One region of the Frigoribacterium sp. CFBP 13707 genome, then DNA from elsewhere that is predicted to be linked to it. Evidence: predicted binding sites of a transcription regulator. Region 1 holds the regulator's gene; the other holds the start of a gene.
What was found. The regulator HrcA, encoded in region 1, represses chaperone genes, less so after heat shock. The targets are predictions, from matches to a motif close to TTNGCACTCGNNNNNNNCGAGTGCNAA.
Positions count from the first base shown of each region.

Region 2: groL (chaperonin GroEL) is a predicted target of HrcA. The motif match lies at 2,460-2,486, and genes of this name have one in related genera.

Region 1 is NZ_JACYVL010000002.1:653,445-658,142, forward strand. Features, by position in the region: gene hemW (radical SAM family heme chaperone HemW) at 1-341, shown strand, start outside; gene IFT45_RS06755 (DUF4870 domain-containing protein) at 408-947, opposite strand; gene hrcA (heat-inducible transcriptional repressor HrcA) at 1,196-2,218, shown strand; gene dnaJ (molecular chaperone DnaJ) at 2,358-3,470, shown strand; gene IFT45_RS06770 (16S rRNA (uracil(1498)-N(3))-methyltransferase) at 3,473-4,216, shown strand; gene IFT45_RS06775 (histidine triad nucleotide-binding protein) at 4,273-4,695, shown strand; gene IFT45_RS06780 (PhoH family protein) at 4,685-4,698, shown strand, end outside.
Region 2 is NZ_JACYVL010000001.1:530,469-535,166, forward strand. Features, by position in the region: gene IFT45_RS02355 (cell wall metabolism sensor histidine kinase WalK) at 1-301, shown strand, start outside; gene groL (chaperonin GroEL) at 800-2,419, opposite strand; gene IFT45_RS02365 (cold-shock protein) at 2,626-2,829, opposite strand; gene IFT45_RS02370 (LytR C-terminal domain-containing protein) at 3,142-3,774, opposite strand; gene IFT45_RS02375 (DUF3263 domain-containing protein) at 3,795-4,088, opposite strand; gene IFT45_RS02380 (DUF2332 domain-containing protein) at 4,166-4,698, opposite strand, start outside.

The DNA of each region.
Region 1 (4,698 bases):
GCGTCGGGCCCGGTGCGCACAGCCACGTTGGCGGCGTCCGCTGGTGGAACGTCAAGCACCCGGCCGCCTACGCCCAGCGGATGACCGCGGGGGAGTCGCCCGGGGCGGGGCGGGAGACCCTCGACGACGAGACGCGCCGGGTCGAGCGCGTGCTGCTCGCCGTCCGCACCCGGGACGGCCTGCCGACGAGCGACCTCGACGCGACGGGCCGGGCGGCGGTCGCCGGGCTCATCGCGGACGGCTGGATCGACGGCCGCGCCGCCCTAGCAGGCCGTGTCGAGCTGACGCGCACCGGGCGCCTGATGGCCGACGCCGTCGTCAGCCGGCTGCTCCCGGCGTGACGCGAGGCGCGCCTCCCCGGGGGAGACGCGCCTCGGTGGGTGCGGCGACGCTGTCGCGCCGGCGGGCTACGCCTTGATGAACTCGATCGTCAGCGGGTACTTGTAGTACTCGCCCTTGTTCGCGGCCAGGGCCGCGAGGATGCTGAAGACGAGGATGACGATGGCGACGGCGGCCGAGATCAGGTAGCCGACGAGCACGATCCAGAGCAGGGCACCGACCACGCTCGCGATCGTCATCGTGATCTGGAAGTTGAGCGCCTGACGCGTGTGCTCCCGGATGAACGGACCGCGGTCCTTCAGCACGAGGTAGCCGACGAGCGCCGGGATGAACCCGAACAGGATCCCGCCGACGTGGATCAGCGTCGACCAGAGCTTCTCGTCCTCGGGGCGGAGGGGCTGGCCGGCCTGCTGGTAGCCGGCACCGCCGCCCGGGGCCTGCTGCCCCCAGGGCTGCTGCTGGCCGTAGGGCTGCGGGCCGCCCTGCGGCGCCTGCTGGCCGGGTGCCTGCTGGCCGTACGGCGGCGGGCCGGGCTGGCCGGCCGGGCCGCCCTGGCCGGGCTGCTTGGCGTAGGGGTCGTGCGGCTCTGCGGGCGGGGTGTCGGTCATCTGCTCACCTGGTTCGTCGTGGTCGGAGGTGACGGCCTCCCGCCCTGGAGGGGTCGGTGCCCGAGGGCGTCGACCGGACCGCGCGGTCCGGTGTCCGTCACGCCGAGCATAGGACAGGGAGGCGCGGCGCGAGTAGGTGCCGCCAGGCCGGTGGCGTAGCATTGGCAGTCTGGTACGGCGAGTGCCAGCCGGTCCGTGTCGACGCCCCCGGGGCGCGGCGGGCCCGTGGTGCGATGAGGAGGTGTGCGGTGGTCTCGGAACGAGGGCTCGAGGTGCTGCGCGTCATCGTGCACGACTACGTCGCCTCCCGCGAGCCCGTGGGCTCGAAGTCCATCGTCGAGCGGCACCAGTTCGGCGTCTCCGCCGCGACGATCCGCAACGACATGGCCCTCCTCGAGGAGGAGGAGCTCATCGCGGCCCCGCACACCTCGAGCGGCCGCGTCCCCACCGACAAGGGGTACCGCCTCTTCGTCGACCAGCTCGCCGACCTCCGCCCGCTCAGCGCCGCGCAGCGCCAGGCGATCGAGACCTTCCTCGGCGACTCCACCGACCTCGACGAGGTCCTCGGCCGCACCGTCCGCCTGCTCAGCCAGCTGACGAACCAGGTCGCCCTCGTCCAGTACCCCTCCTTCTCGCGGGCCCGCGTCCGCCACGTCGAGCTCGTCAGCCTCGCCGAGCGCCGGGTCATGACGGTGCTCATCACCGACACGGGCCAGGTCGAGCAGCGGGTCGTCGAGCTCCCCGCGCCGGTCGACGAGTCCTTCCTCGGCGAGCTGCGCTCCTCGCTCAACGCCCTCGTCGGCGGGGCTGCCCTGAGCGCCGCCGCGACCGCGCTGGCCGACCTGCCGGCACAGCACCCGCCCGAGCGCGCGGCCACCGTCGGGCTCCTCGTGGCGAGCCTCGTCGAGCAGCTCGCCACCGGCCGCCAGGACCGCCTGGTCATGGCGGGCGCGGCGAACCTCGTCCGCATCGGCGACGACTTCAGCGGCAACCTCTACCCCGTCCTCGAGGCCATCGAGGAGCAGGTGGCGCTGCTCCGGCTCTTCGGCGAGATGCAGCTCGACGCCGTCGACGTCGCCGCCAGCATCGGCCGCGAGAACGAGTCGTTCGGGCTCTCGCAGGCGTCCGTCCTCGCGAGCGGCTACTCGTCGTCGGGCAGCGAGATCGCCCGCCTGGGCGTGCTCGGCCCGATGCGCATGGACTACTCCACCAACATGGCGGCGGTCCGGGCGGTCGCCCGCTACCTCTCGTCCCTGCTCTCCGAGCGCTGACGAGGGCCGGCGCCGGCCTGCGGCCCCGACCACCGACTCCACCCCCAGACACGACACACGACCAGCAGACATCCCACCCAGACATCCGCCCCGCGGCCCCCGCGGAGCGCAGACGCACACCAGAGGCAGACGAGAACCAGTGGCAGATCATTACGACGTGCTCGGAGTCGACCGCTCGGCGACCCCGGAGGAGATCAAGAAGGCGTACCGCCGGCTCGCCCGCGAGCTGCACCCCGACGTGAACCCCAGCCCGGAGGCGTCCGAGCGGTTCAAGGACGTCACGCACGCCTACGACGTGCTCAGCGACCCCCAGCAGCGGGAGCGCTACGACCTCGGCCCCCAGACCGGCTTCGGCGGGGGCGGCGGCGCCGCGGGCTTCGGCGACATCTTCGACGCCTTCTTCGGCGGCGGGGGAGGCGGGGGTCAGCGCCAGGGGCCGAGGTCGCGTCGCGAGCGCGGCCAGGACGCCCTGCTCCGCCTCGAGGTCGACCTGGAAGAGATCGTCTTCGGCACGCAGCGCGACATCGAGGTCGACACCGCAGTTCTCTGCGAGACCTGCTCCGGGTCCTGCTGCGCGCCCGGCACCTCGCCCCAGACCTGCGACATCTGCCACGGCTCGGGCCAGATCCAGCGCCAGGTCCGCTCGCTGCTCGGCAACGTCATGACCTCCAGCCCCTGCGGCACCTGCCGTGGCTACGGCACCGTCATCCCGAACCCGTGCCCGACCTGCCAGGGCCAGGGCCGCGTCCGCGCCCGCCGCACCATCCCCATCGACATCCCCGCGGGCGTCGACACCGGCCTCCGCCTCCAGCTGCCCGGGCAGGGCGAGGTCGGCCAGGCCGGCGGCCCGAACGGCGACCTGTACCTCGAGGTCAAGGTCCGCCACCACGAGACCTACAGCCGCAACGGCGACGACCTGCTGGCGACGCTCGAGGTGCAGATGTCCGACGCGATCCTCGGCACCGAGACGACCCTCGACGGCCTCGACGGCGCGGTGGAGATCGAGCTCAAGCCGGGCACCCAGAGCGGCGACGTGCTGACCGTCCGCGACCGCGGGGTCACGAAGCTCCGCGGCACGGGCCGCGGCGACCTCAAGATCGGCGTGCAGGTGGTGACGCCGACCAAGCTCAGCCACAAGGAGCGCGAGCTGATCGAGAAGTTCGCCGCCGGCCGTCGCGAGCAGGCGCCCGAGCTGTCGCAGTTCCAGCAGGGCCTGTTCGGCAAGCTGCGCGACCGGTTCCTCAACTTCTGATCGTGGCGCACTTCTACCTGGTCGACGACCTGACGGAGGCGGTGGCCGGCTCGACCGTCACGGTCACCGGCGCCGAGGCACGGCACGCCGTCACCGTCAGCCGGGTGCGGGTCGGCGAGCAGCTCACGCTCGGCGACGGCCGCGGCACGGTCGTGCGGGGCGAGGTGACCGAGGCGACCGGCGACCGGCTGTCGCTGGTGGCGGCGACCGTCACCGCGCATCCTCGGCCCGGCGTCCGGATCGCGCTGGCCCAGGCCCTCGCCAAGGGCGACCGCGACGAGCTCGCCGTCCAGGCCGCGACGGAGCTCGGCGTCGACGAGGTCGTCCCCTGGTCGGCGTCGCGGTCGGTGTCGCGCTGGGAGGGTGCCAAGGTCGCGAAGGGCACGAGCCGCTGGCGCGCGATCACCCGCGAGGCGACGAAGCAGGCGATGAGGCCCTGGGCGCCCGAGGTGCTCGACCTCGCGACGACGAAGCAGCTCGCGGCCCGCACGGCGCTCGGCCCGGTGCTCGTGCTGGAGCCCACGGCCGACCGCGCGCTCTCCGCGGTCGACCTCCCGCCCGAGGGAGGCGCGGGCTCGGTCGTCACGGTGGTGGTCGGCCCCGAGGGCGGCGTCTCGCCCGCCGAGCTCGCCCTCTTCGTCGACGCGGGCGCCACGCTCGCGAGGCTCGGCGACAGCGTGCTGCGGACCTCGACGGCGGGCCCGGCGGCCCTGGCCGTCCTCAGCGTGCGGCTCGGTCGCTGGTAGGCGGCCCCGTCGTCGACGTCGGGCCGGTGTCACCGGCCGCCGGTACGATGAGCGGCATGTCCGACGACCAGACCAGCCAGGCCCCCGGCGGCTCCGACCAGCCGTCCGTCTTCAGCCGCATCGTCGCGCGCGAGATCCCGGCCGACATCGTCTTCGAGAACGAGCGGGTCATCGCGTTCCGCGACGTCGAGCCCAAGGCTCCCGTCCACCTGCTCGTCGTCCCCAAGACCGAGCGGTGGCACGACGTCGCCGAGCTGGCCGCGGGCGACCCCGCGCTGCTCGCCGAGATCGTGGCGACGGCCTCGGCCCTGTCGGCCGACCCGGCCGTCTTCCGCTCCGACGACGGCACCGACCTCTCAGTCGGCCGCGGCGAGTTCCGGCTCGTCTTCAACACCGGCCCCTCGGCCGGCCAGACCGTGTTCCACGTGCACGCCCACGTGCTCGGGGGACTCCTCCAGGAAGGCACCCTTGCCCACTAGCGA
Region 2 (4,698 bases), on a different contig from region 1:
CATCGTCGACCACGGTGAGGGGATCCCGCCGCAGATCCGCGAGAAGATCTTCCAGCGCTTCTGGCGCGCCGACTCGTCGCGCACCCGTGACACCGGAGGCTCGGGCCTGGGGCTGGCGATCGTGTCGGGCATCGTGGCGGCTCACCGGGGCAGCGTCGACGTCTTCGACACCCCCGGGGGCGGAGCCACCTTCCGCGTGGCCCTGCCGCTCTTCCCCGAGAACGGCGTCCCGCCCGAGACGCCGGCGACCGGCGTGCCCGGCCAGGCCCCCGCCTCCCCCGGCTCCGTCACGCTCGCGTAGCCCCCGCCTCCGCCGCTCCGTCCCGGTCGCCTAGCCCGCGCCTCCCTCGCTCCGTCCCGCTCGCGGCCCCTGCACGCCTCCGGCCTGCCCGCCGCCTCCCGGCTCGCGTCCCCCGGCGCGCCCGCCCCGCTCACCCGACGTCCGCCACGTCGTAATTTGAGAGAGATCGGGCGATCGAACGCCGGGGATCCCCGTGATCTGGTCCGCGGCGGACGGATCGCTCGCGTTCTTCCGCGGCCACGGGCAGCCCTCCTGCATGCCCAGAACGAGAGAGTTCACGGCGACAGCCCCCGAGAACGTGGTGCCGCAGAGCCCGTGGCCCAGGATCACTCTCAGATCACGAGCCCCGACCCGAGCGGCCGAGCGGACGCGGAGAGGCCGGGGGACGCGGGGAGGCCGGGCGGACGCCGAGCGGACGGGCACACGGGGCGCACCCCGGGAACGCCGAAGGGCGGCTCCCCCGGAGGGGAACCGCCCTTGAGCGTGGAACCGTGCGGACTAGAAGTCCATGCCACCCGTGGGGTCGCCGGCCGGGGCCGGGTTCTTCTCGGGCTTCTCGGCGACGACGGCCTCGGTGGTCAGGAACAGACCAGCGATGGAGGCGGCGTTCTGCAGGGCAGAGCGGGTCACCTTGGCCGGGTCGATGATGCCGGCGGCGATCATGTCGACGTACTCGCCGGTCGCGGCGTTGAGGCCGTGACCGATCGGGAGGCCGCGGACCTTGTCGGCGACGACGCCGGGCTCCATGCCCGCGTTGAAGGCGATCTGCTTCAGGGGAGCGTCGATCGCGACACGGACGATGTTCGCCCCGGTCGCCTCGTCGCCCTCGAGCTGCAGCTCGGCGAGGGCGGTCTTGCCGGCCTGGATGAGCGCGACGCCACCACCGGCGACGATGCCCTCCTCGACGGCGGCCTTCGCGTTGCGGACGGCGTCCTCGATGCGGTGCTTGCGCTCCTTGAGCTCCACCTCGGTCGCGGCACCTGCCTTGATGACGGCGACGCCGCCGGCGAGCTTGGCGAGGCGCTCCTGGAGCTTCTCGCGGTCGTAGTCGCTGTCGGTCGCCTCGATCTCGCTGCGGATCTGACGCACGCGGCCGGCGATCTGCTCGGCGTCGCCGGCACCCTCGACGATCGTGGTCTCGTCCTTCGTGATGACGACCTTGCGGGCACGGCCGAGCAGGTCGAGCGTGGCGTTCTCGAGCTTGAGGCCGACCTCCTCCGCGATGACCTGGCCACCGGTGAGGATGGCGATGTCCTGCAGCTGCGCCTTGCGACGGTCGCCGAAGCCGGGGGCCTTGACGGCGACCGACTTGAAGATGCCGCGGATCTTGTTCACGACGAGCGTGGCCAGGGCCTCGCCGTCGACGTCCTCCGCGATGATCAGGAGCTGCTTGCCCGACTGGATCACCTTGTCGACGATCGGCAGGAGGTCCTTGATGTTGGAGATCTTCGAGTTGACGATGAGCACGTAGGCGTCCTCGAAGACGGCCTCCTGGCGCTCGGGGTCGGTGACGAAGTACTGCGACAGGTAGCCCTTGTCGAAGCGCATGCCCTCGGTCAGCTCGAGCTCGGTGCCGAAGGTGTTCGACTCCTCGACGGTGACGACGCCCTCCTTGCCGACCTTGTCGATGGCCTCGGCGATGAGCGCACCGATGGTGGGGTCGGCGGCGGAGATCGAGGCGGTCGCCGCGATCTGCTCCTTGGTCTCGATGTCCTTCGCGTCGGCGAGGAGCTGAGCGGAGACCGCGGCGGCGGCCTTCTCGATGCCGCGCTTGAGCGAGATGGGGTCGGCACCGGCGGCGACGTTGCGGAGGCCCTCACGGACGAGCGCCTGGGCGAGCACGGTGGCGGTGGTGGTGCCGTCGCCGGCGACGTCGTCGGTCTTCTTGGCGACCTCCTTGACGAGCTCGGCACCGATCTTCTCGAACGGGTCGTCGAGCTCGATCTCCTTGGCGATGGAGACGCCGTCGTTCGTGATGGTGGGGGCGCCCCACTTCTTCTCGAGGACGACGTTGCGGCCGCGGGGGCCGAGCGTGACCTTCACCGCGTCGGCCAGGATGTTCAGGCCACGCTCGAGGCCGCGACGGGCCTCTTCGTCAAAAGCAATGATCTTAGCCATGTGTTACTCGTCCCTCCCGGACGTCATGAAGCAGAGGTACTTGGCACTCACCTGCGGCGAGTGCCAGAGCGATTCTGGCACTCCCACCTTGTGAGTGCAAGCCGTCCGGGCAGGCCCACGGCGAGCCCCCGGACGTGACGACGCCGCCCGCCCCGGGAGGGCGGACGGCGTCGTGTCGGAGGGGCCGAGGGGCCGAGGGGCGGAGCTCAGGCGAGCCGCACCGACTCCGCCTGCGGCCCCTTGCTCCCGGTGCCCACCTCGAAGACGACCGCCTGGCCCTCCTCGAGCACCTTGTAGCCGCTCATGTCGATGGCCGAGTAGTGCACGAAGACGTCCTGCCCGCCTCCCTCGACCGTGATGAAGCCGAAGCCCTTCTCCGCGTTGAACCACTTGACGGTCCCGTGTGCCATGGTGCTGCTCCCCTTGCTGTGTTCGTACGGCGGCCGGTCGGTGCCGGGGCCGGGTCGACGCAGTGGCCTGCGCACCCGAACGGTGCAGCCTCGCTCGTTCGGGGCGGGGCGGGCGGGCCGTAGGGGGCGACCAAGACCAGATGCTAGTGCGGCCCCCGGCGCCGACGACAGCCCCGAAGGCCGCAGAACGAACCCGCGGGCGCCCGTCGGCCCGATCCTTTACACGCCCGAAACAGAAGGGGCACGAGGAAGCCCCCGAGGAGGCGCGGAGCGGGGCCCCTGCCCCGGTCGCACCGCCCCCGCGCTCGCCCGCTACGACGAGAAGTCGGTGCCGAGCACGACGGTGATGGTCGCCCCCGGGAAGGCCGTGCTCTGCTGCGTCGCGTCGATGCCGAGCGACTCGGCGACGCCGAGCGCGGCCGCGCGGTCGGCGGCCGTGGCGTAGTAGACGGTGGAGGTGGCGGAGCGCTCGGGCGCGTTGCCCTGGCTGCCGACCGTCCAGCCGGCGGTGTCGAGCGTCGTCGCGGCCCGGCCGGCGAGGCCACTCGTCGTCGTCGCGTTGAGCACGGCGATCGTCGTCGAGGCGGGCACGTCGGAGGGGTCGGCCGCGGTGGCCGTCGGGGTCGGCGTCACGGCGGGCGTCTCGCCGGCGGCGTCGGTGGACCCGTCGGTCGCGGCCCCGTCGCCGTCGGTCGCCTCGTCGGACGGCTCGGTCGTCGCGTCGCCGGCCTCGGCCGAGCTGCTCGCGCTGGGGGCGACGAACTGGAAGCTGTCGTTGAGGACGCCCAGGGCGACCACCCCGGCGCCGACGAGGAGGCCGGTGGCGAGGGCCGCCCAGGCGACGACCACCCAGCCGCGCCCCCGGCGGGGCTCGGAGCGGTGCGCCCCGACCCTCTCCAGGTCGCGGGGCACCTCGTCGAAACGGTCGCGGGGGTACTTCGGCATGGTCTCCGTGGTCTTCCGGGTCAGCGGGGCGTGGGCCCGAACGAACGGTCGGCGCGGGCCCGGGCGCGCTGGTCGCGCAGGCGCTGCAGACGACCGACCACCAGGGGCGCGTAGGCCAGTGCAGCAGGTCGGTCGATGAGCGAGTTGAGCAACTGCTGATAGCGCGCGACGCCGAGCCCGAGCTCTCTCCGGATCAGCGCCTCCTTCTGGCCCGGCGTGGCCGGCGGGGACTGCTCCAGGTCGAGGATCGCGCGGTCGAGGGTCGACAACGCGCCCGCGCGCACGCCGGTGCCCCTGCTGCCCTCGTCGGTCACGTCCCGCCCTCTCGATCCTGGTCACCATAACGTCGGGGCGGGCCGTGACCGGGGAGGCGGGGCGCGGTTCGGCCCGTTCAGCCGACGGTCGTGAGGCGGGTGCCGTGGGCGTCGCCGACGGCGAGCGGCCGTCCGTCGAGCGCGAGCACCGCGAAGGCCGACGTGCGCTCGACGAGGGCCGGGTCGACGGCCCCGACGTCGTCGAGCAGGCCGATCCGCTCGTACGAGACCCAGGTGGCGCCGAGCCCCCGGACCGTGTCGACGAACTGCTGTCGTCGTCTGCCCGGCAGGTAGACGAGCGTGCCGGTCGAGACGACGACGAGACGTGCGTCGGCGGGCGCCGTCGCCGCGAGGGCCTCGAGGTCGTCGACGGCGTCGCCGCGGGCGACCCGGGGAGGCGCGGTGCGGGCGAGCGCGACCGCCCGCTCGAGCAGGTCGGCACGCTCCGTCGCCCCGGGCGGGAGCAGCGCGCGCAGCCAGGCGACGGCCTCGTCGTCGCGGACGTCGACGGGGTCGAGGTCGAGCCCGGCGCGCCAGACCACCGCCGGCAGCTCGACCGCGCCGAGCCCGGCGCCCGCTCCGCCGGGTGCGTCGTCGCCGCGGCCGTCCG